Regions from separate parts of the Cellulomonas sp. KRMCY2 genome, predicted to be linked through region 1. Evidence: predicted binding sites of a transcription regulator. Region 1 holds the regulator's gene; each other region holds the start of a gene.
The links. The regulator HrcA, encoded in region 1, represses chaperone genes, less so after heat shock. The targets are predictions, from matches to a motif close to TTNGCACTCGNNNNNNNCGAGTGCNAA.

Region 1 (2,262 bases):
GCGGACCCGGCCCTCGCCGGAGCACTCGGGGCACGGCTCGGGGATGACCGTGCCGAAGCCGTGGCACGCGGCGCACGGGCTCGAGGTCATGACCTGGCCCAGGAAGGAGCGCGCGACCCGCTGGACGACGCCGCGCCCGCCGCAGACGTCACACGTGCGCGGCGACGTCCCGGGGCGGCAGCAGCTGCCCTGGCACGTACCGCACACCACAGCCGTGTCGACCTGCACGTCGCGGTGGACGCCGAAGGCCGCCTCGGCCAGGTCGAGGTCGAGCCGGACGAGCGCGTCCTGGCCGCGTCGGGCACGGGGCACCGGACCGCGCTGGGCGCCACCACCCTGGCCGGCACCGAAGAAGGTCTCGAAGATGTCCTGGAAGCCGAAGCCCGCGCCGAACCCGCCCGCAGCGCCGCCGCCCGGCGCGGTCGGGTCGACCCCGCGGTCGTACATCTGGCGCTTCTCGGGGTTCGACAGCACCTCGTAGGCGCGCGAGACGTCCTTGAAGCGGTCCTCGGCACCGTCGCCCGACGCGACGTCCGGGTGGTGCTCGCGGGCGCGCTTGCGGTACGCCTTCTTGATCTCGTCCTGCGTGGCGTCATGGCTCACGCCGAGGATGTCGTAGAAGTTGCTGCTCACTGATCACTCTCTGCGGTGGCGTACGGGCTGCGGTCTGCGGTGCGGGTCATCCGGCCAGGATCCTGGACAGGTACCGGGCGACCGCCCGGACCGAGGCGATCGTCCCGGCGTAGTCCATCCGGGTGGGTCCGAGCGAACCGATGCGGGCGACCGGCTCGCTCTGCGATCCGTAGCCCGCCGCGACGAACGACGTCTCGGCGAGTCCGGCGTGCTGGTTCTCCCGGCCGATCCGGACCGTGAAGCCGGCCGAGTCCTCGGCCATCTCCGACAGCAGGCGAAGCAGGACGACCTGCTCCTCGAGCGCCTCGAGGACCGGACGGATGGTCTGGGTGAAGTCCGTCCCGCTCCGGGCGAGGTTCGCGGTCCCGGCCAGCACGATGCGCTCCTCGGTGGCCTCCGCGAGCGTGTCCTCGACCACGTGCACGACGCGCTGGACCAGCGGTTGGTCCACGACGGCGAACCCGGTGGCCATCTCCTCGAGCGGCTCGGGCAGGTCGATCAGGCGCCGGCCCGCGACTGTCGCGTTGAGCCGCGCGCGGAGCTCCGGGACGATGTGGTCGGGCACCGGGTCGTCGAGCTCGAGGACACGCTGCTCGACCCGGCCGTTGTCCGTGATGATCACCACGAGCAGCCGGGTCTCACCGACGGGCACGAGCTCGAGGTGGCGCAGCGCCGACCGGCGCAGCGACGGGTACTGCACGACGGCGACCTGCTGGGTGAGCTGGGCGAGCAGGCGAACGGCTCGGTCCACGACGTCGTCGAGGTCGACAGCGTCCTCCAGGAAGACCTGGATCGCCTTGCGCTCCGGCGCGGACAACGGCTTGATCGTCGAGAGCTTGTCGACGAAGAGGCGATAGCCCCTGTCGGTCGGGACGCGCCCGGCCGAGGTGTGCGGCTGGGCGATGTACCCGGCCTCCTCGAGCGCTGCCATGTCGTTGCGGATCGTCGCGGGTGAGACGCCGAGCCCGTGCCGCTCCACGAGGACGCGTGAACCGACCGGCTCGTGGGTCTGGACGTAGTCCTCGACGATCGCGCGCAGGACATCGAGCCGTCGGTCGTCGCTCATGGCACCTCCTGTCCGGCGATGGGGTCCTCGTCCACGGACGTAGCACTCCGGGGATCCGAGTGCTAATCCTACCCGTGCCTGGCGCGGCGCCCCAGATGTGCGCGACGACCGCTGGCATCATCGGGGCGCGACGAAGGGCCGACGACGGGCCGACGAAGGGCAGGACGGCGGATGAGCCAGGACAGATACGGCAACGACGTGCTGCGCGACCCGGGCGGCCACCGACCACGGCACCCCACGTCACGACCGCAGGTCGCGCAGGACGGGCTGGTCGTCGAGGAGGTCACCACCGGCTGGGTCGGGGCCGTCGTGCGGGTCGAGAAGTCCGGCGGCATGCACGTCGTCGTGCTCGAGGACCGCAAGGGACGCACCCGGACCTTCCCCCTCGGGCCGGGCTTCTGGGTCGACGGCCGGCCGGTCGAGCTCACCGCCCCGGCGGGGCCCGGCGCGCCGGCGCCACCGACCCGGACGGCGTCCGGCTCGGTGGCGGTGCACGGCGCGCGGGCCCGGGTGGCACGCGGCAGCCGGATCTGGGTCGAGGGCAAGCACGACGCCGAGCTGGT
Region 2 (2,262 bases), 2.6 Mb from region 1:
TGCTTGAGCGGGGCGTCGATCGCCAGGTGCACGATGCGAGCACCGGTTGCCTCGTCGCCCTCGAGCGCCAGGATCTCAGGCGACTCGAACGCGAGCTTGCCGGCCTGGATGAGCGCGACGCCACCACCGGCGACGATGCCCTCTTCCACAGCGGCCTTGGCGTTGCGCACAGCATCCTCGATGCGGTGCTTGCGCTCCTTGAGCTCGACCTCCGTTGCGGCACCGGCCTTGATGACGGCGACGCCACCGGCCAGCTTCGCGAGGCGCTCCTGGAGCTTCTCGCGGTCGTAGTCGGAGTCGGAGTTCTCGATCTCGGCACGGATCTGCGAGACCCGACCGGCGATCTGCTCGGCATCGCCGAGGCCCTCGACGATCGTGGTCTCGTCCTTCGTGACGACGACCTTGCGCGCCTGCCCGAGCAGCTCGAGGCCGGCGTTCTCCAGCTTGAGACCGACGGTCTCGGAGATGACCTGGCCACCGGTGAGGATGGCCATGTCCTGCAGCATCGCCTTGCGACGGTCCCCGAAGCCGGGAGCCTTGACGGCGACCGACTTGAAGGTGCCGCGGATCTTGTTCACGACGAGCGTGGCCAGGGCCTCGCCCTCGAGGTCCTCGGCGACGATGAACAGCGGCTTGCCGGACTGGATGACCTTCTCCAGCAGCGGCAGCAGGTCCTTGACGTTGGTGATCTTGGACTCGACCAGCAGGACGTAGGCGTCCTCGAGGATCGCTTCCTGACGCTCGGCGTCGGTCACGAAGTACGCCGACAGGAAGCCCTTGTCGAAGCGCATCCCCTCGGTCAGCTCGAGCTCGAGGCCCAGCGCGCTGGACTCCTCGACGGTGATGACGCCTTCCTTGCCGACCTTGTCCATCGCCTCGGCGATGAGCTCACCGATCGCCGGGTCCCCGGCGGAGATGCCCGCAGTCGCGGCGATCTCCTCCTTGGTCTCGACCTCCTTGGCAGCCTTGAGCAGCTGCACGGTGACGGCCTCGACGGCCTTCTCGATACCGCGCTTGAGCGCGATCGGGTTGGCGCCGGCGGCGACATTGCGCAGACCCTCGCGCACGAGCGCCTGGGCGAGCACGGTTGCGGTGGTGGTGCCGTCGCCTGCGACGTCGTCGGTCTTCTTGGCGACCTCCTTGACGAGCTCGGCACCGATCTTCTCGAGGGGGTCCTCGAGCTCGATCTCCTTGGCGATCGAGACGCCGTCGTTGGTGATGGTGGGGGCGCCCCACTTCTTCTCGAGCACGACGTTGCGGCCCTTGGGGCCGAGTGTGACCTTGACGGCGTCGGCCAGGGCGTTCATGCCCCGTTCCATGCCGCGGCGGGCCTCCTCGTCGAAGGCAATGATCTTGGCCATTCGGATGGTCCTCCGGTTGTGGCGGTGACCTGGACATGGTGCCCGCGACGGACGGACCGGAGTCGCGACGGTCACGTCCCGTCGGCACCCCGGCCCTCACCGGACCAGGTTCTTCTGTCACTCTCGGGTCGAGAGTGCTAACTCATTATTGGCACTCGGTACCCGAGAGTGCAAGCGACGCGCGCCCGTTCCGCCCACGGCGAGACGTCACGCCGATCGGGGTCGCCGGGGGCGAGGTCGGTCAGACGCCGCGGACCTGCTCGGCCTGCGGGCCCTTGGTGCCCTGGCCCACCTGGAACTCGACCTCCTGGCCCTCCTCGAGGGCGCGGTACCCGTCCGCCTGGATCGCACTGAAGTGGACGAAGAGGTCAGGACCGCCATCGGCCGGGGTGATGAAACCGAAGCCCTTCTCAGCGTTGAACCACTTCACGGTGCCCTGAGCCATGCCTGCTCCTGTCGTGCTGCCTCTGGTGTCGACCGCGACGTGCGCGGCCACGATCCTGCGGAGCCTAGTGCGGCCGGCCGCACGGCGGCAGGGGCATCCGGCTGCTGAGGACGGCGGTACGTCGGCCCGTCGCTCAGGGCTCGTAGTCGGCGGCGAGGACCACGACGAGGCCGTCCGGGGCCTGTGCGGCGTCCTCCTGCACCGTGGCGATGCCGAGGGCAGCCGCGACCGCCTGGGCGGTGGCGACGTCCGCAGCGGCCGGGTAGTAGACGACCGAGGTCTCCAGGTCGTCGCCGTCCCAGTTGTCGGCGGTGGCGGCGGTGAACCCGGCTGCCTCGAGCCGGTCCGAGGCACCACCGGCCAGGCCGGCCCTCGACGTCGCGTTGAGCACCGAGACCGGCCGGGTGAGATCGGCGACCGGCTCAGGCGTCGGCTCCTGCGTGACCGCCGGCGTCT
Region 3 (2,262 bases), 2.8 Mb from region 1:
TGCGTCCAGATCCCGGGGGCGGAGATCGCCAGGTGCGGGTCGTTGGCCAGGATCGGCAGCCCGGAGGCCGTGTGCTCGCCCGAGACGACCCACGAGTTGGAGCCCGTGCCGTCGCCCTCCCCGAGCAGGTGCGGTACGGCGTCGAGCGCCTCCTGGGCTGCCTCGACGGCGCGCTGCAGGTCCGGGCCGAGCAGCGTCCCGTCCGGCGCGCCCACCAGCGGCGCGGACGCCTCGGCCGCGACCGGGACCTCGCTGATGATCGGCAGGTTGGTCTCCTGCGGGTACCGCGGGAACAGCTCGTCGACCCGGCCGACGTCGCGGACCGTGGCGTACGTCAAGGCCCTGGAGAGCTCCTGGTCGTAGTTGCCCCGCAGGTCCCATGCCATCGCCTTGAGCCACGCGAGGGAGTCGATGGGGTCCCACTGCTCCGGCGGGCCGAGGTCCACCTGGAGACCCAGGACCGTGTACTCCACGCCGAGGGAGTCCAGGTCGTGGGTGTCGAGGTAGGCGTTGACGCCGTCGGCGTAGGCCGTCAGGTAGCTGCGCGTGTCCTCGTCGAGGAGCTCCCACTCGTCCGCGGCGACGTCGCGCCAGCCGAACGTGCGGATGACCTGGTCGGCGGCGAGCGCGTCGTCGTCGGCACCGACCAGCTCGGACAGCCGTCCGGCGGTGACGTGCCGCCGGTAGTCCATCTCGAAGAAGCGGTCCTGGGCGTGCACGTAGCCCTGCGCCCGGAAGAGGTCCTCGGCGTCGTCGGCGTAGATGCTCGGCACCCCCAGCGCGTCCCGCAGCACTGTGACGTCGGCGGTGAGGCCCGGCAGCTCGAGAGTGCCCGAGTGCTCGGGGAGCGGGCGGCGCACGACGGTCGCCGCGACGGCTGCGACCGCGACGAGCACGAGCACGACGACGGCGGCGACGCCGATCAGGTAGCGCAGTGCGCGACGACGGGGCACGCAGCGAGACTAACCGCCCGGAGCCGTCCGGGCCCGGTGCACGGGCGGTCGACCCGGACCCACCTGGCGTCCGCGGCGGAGCGCCGTCCGTGGACGGATCGCGCCCCGGCGCTCCGGGGCCGTACGATTGGCACTCGGATCGGGTGAGTGCCAGTCGGCGGGTCGTCGACGGAGCAGGACCAGCGTGCTCGGCCGACCTCACCGGACGTCCTGGAGGAACCGTGCCCACCTACGCGTATGCGTGCACGCAGTGCGATCACCGCTTCGACGCCCAGCAGGCGTTCACCGACGACGCACTGACCGACTGCCCGCGTTGCGGCGCGCGGCTGCGCAAGCTCTTCGGCAACGTCGGCGTGGTGTTCAAGGGCTCCGGGTTCTACCGGACCGACGCGCGCAACGAGCGCAAGGGCAAGATCGCCGCGTCCACGAGGTCGGACAGCGCCTCGACGACGTCGGACAGCGCCTCGAGCAGCGGGTCGGCCGACTCCGCCGCAGCGTCGACGGGCGGCTCCGGCGGCTCGTCGACCTCCGGGAGCACCGGCGGGTCCGGTGCGCCGAGCACCTCGGGTGGCTCCGGGCCGTCGACGAGCGGGCCATCGACGAGCGGGTCGTCGCCGGCCGGCTCCAACAGCTCGACCGGCGCCAGCACCTCGAGCAGCGGCGCCGCCGCTGCCGGCAGCTGATCCCCCGGACCCGGACCACACCGGCCGGTCCACAACCCGGTCGCACCCGGGTCGGGACGCCAGCCCCGACGTCCTAGCGTGCCGCCATGGCGCGCCGCACCCCGTACACCCCGAGCGTCCCGTCCGCGCGGTCACCGCTGCCTGCACCGCCGGCGCCACGAGCGGCAGCGCCCCGCGGTCGCCGGAGCGCCGCGCTGCTCGCGCTGCGCATCGCGCTCTGGCGACTGCGTCCGTTCGTCCTGCCGCTCGTGGTCGTCGCAGCGGTCGCGGTCGGCGTCCGTCACGTCGCGCCGCCGCCCCCGCGGACGCAACCGGTCGTCGTGACAGCCCATGAGGTCCCGGCCGGCCGGCCGCTGACCGGCGCGGACCTTCGGGTGGTGCAGATGGCGCCGCGCGTCGTGCCGGACGGCGCGCTGAGCGACCCGGACGAGCTGGTCGGCCGTGGCGCGGTCGTGCCGCTGCCCCGGGGCCTACCCGTCGTCGACTCCGTGCTCGAGGGCGACCGGTTCGGTCTCGACCCGCCGCCGGGCACGGTCGTGGTGCCGGTCCGGCTCGCCGACGGCTCCGTCCCCGGCTTCCTGCGCACCGGGGACCTCATCGACCTCGTGGTCCCCGGCTCCGGGTTC

Region 2: the regulator HrcA is predicted to act here: its motif matches at 1,510-1,536, upstream of groL (chaperonin GroEL).
Region 3: the regulator HrcA is predicted to act here: its motif matches at 1,081-1,107, upstream of K415_RS23245 (FmdB family zinc ribbon protein).

The regions. Positions count from the first base shown of each region.
Region 1 covers NZ_JAGF01000001.1:3,217,460-3,219,721, reverse strand. Annotated here, with positions in the region: gene dnaJ (molecular chaperone DnaJ) at 1-633, opposite strand, end outside; gene hrcA (heat-inducible transcriptional repressor HrcA) at 680-1,699, opposite strand; gene K415_RS0115135 (DUF3097 domain-containing protein) at 1,871-2,262, shown strand, end outside.
Region 2 covers NZ_JAGF01000001.1:662,497-664,758, forward strand. Annotated here, with positions in the region: gene groL (chaperonin GroEL) at 1-1,361, opposite strand, end outside; gene K415_RS0103285 (cold-shock protein) at 1,603-1,806, opposite strand; gene K415_RS0103290 (LytR C-terminal domain-containing protein) at 1,940-2,262, opposite strand, start outside.
Region 3 covers NZ_JAGF01000001.1:420,016-422,277, forward strand. Annotated here, with positions in the region: gene K415_RS0102110 (penicillin acylase family protein) at 1-953, opposite strand, end outside; gene K415_RS23245 (FmdB family zinc ribbon protein) at 1,175-1,636, shown strand; gene K415_RS22445 (RcpC/CpaB family pilus assembly protein) at 1,723-2,262, shown strand, end outside.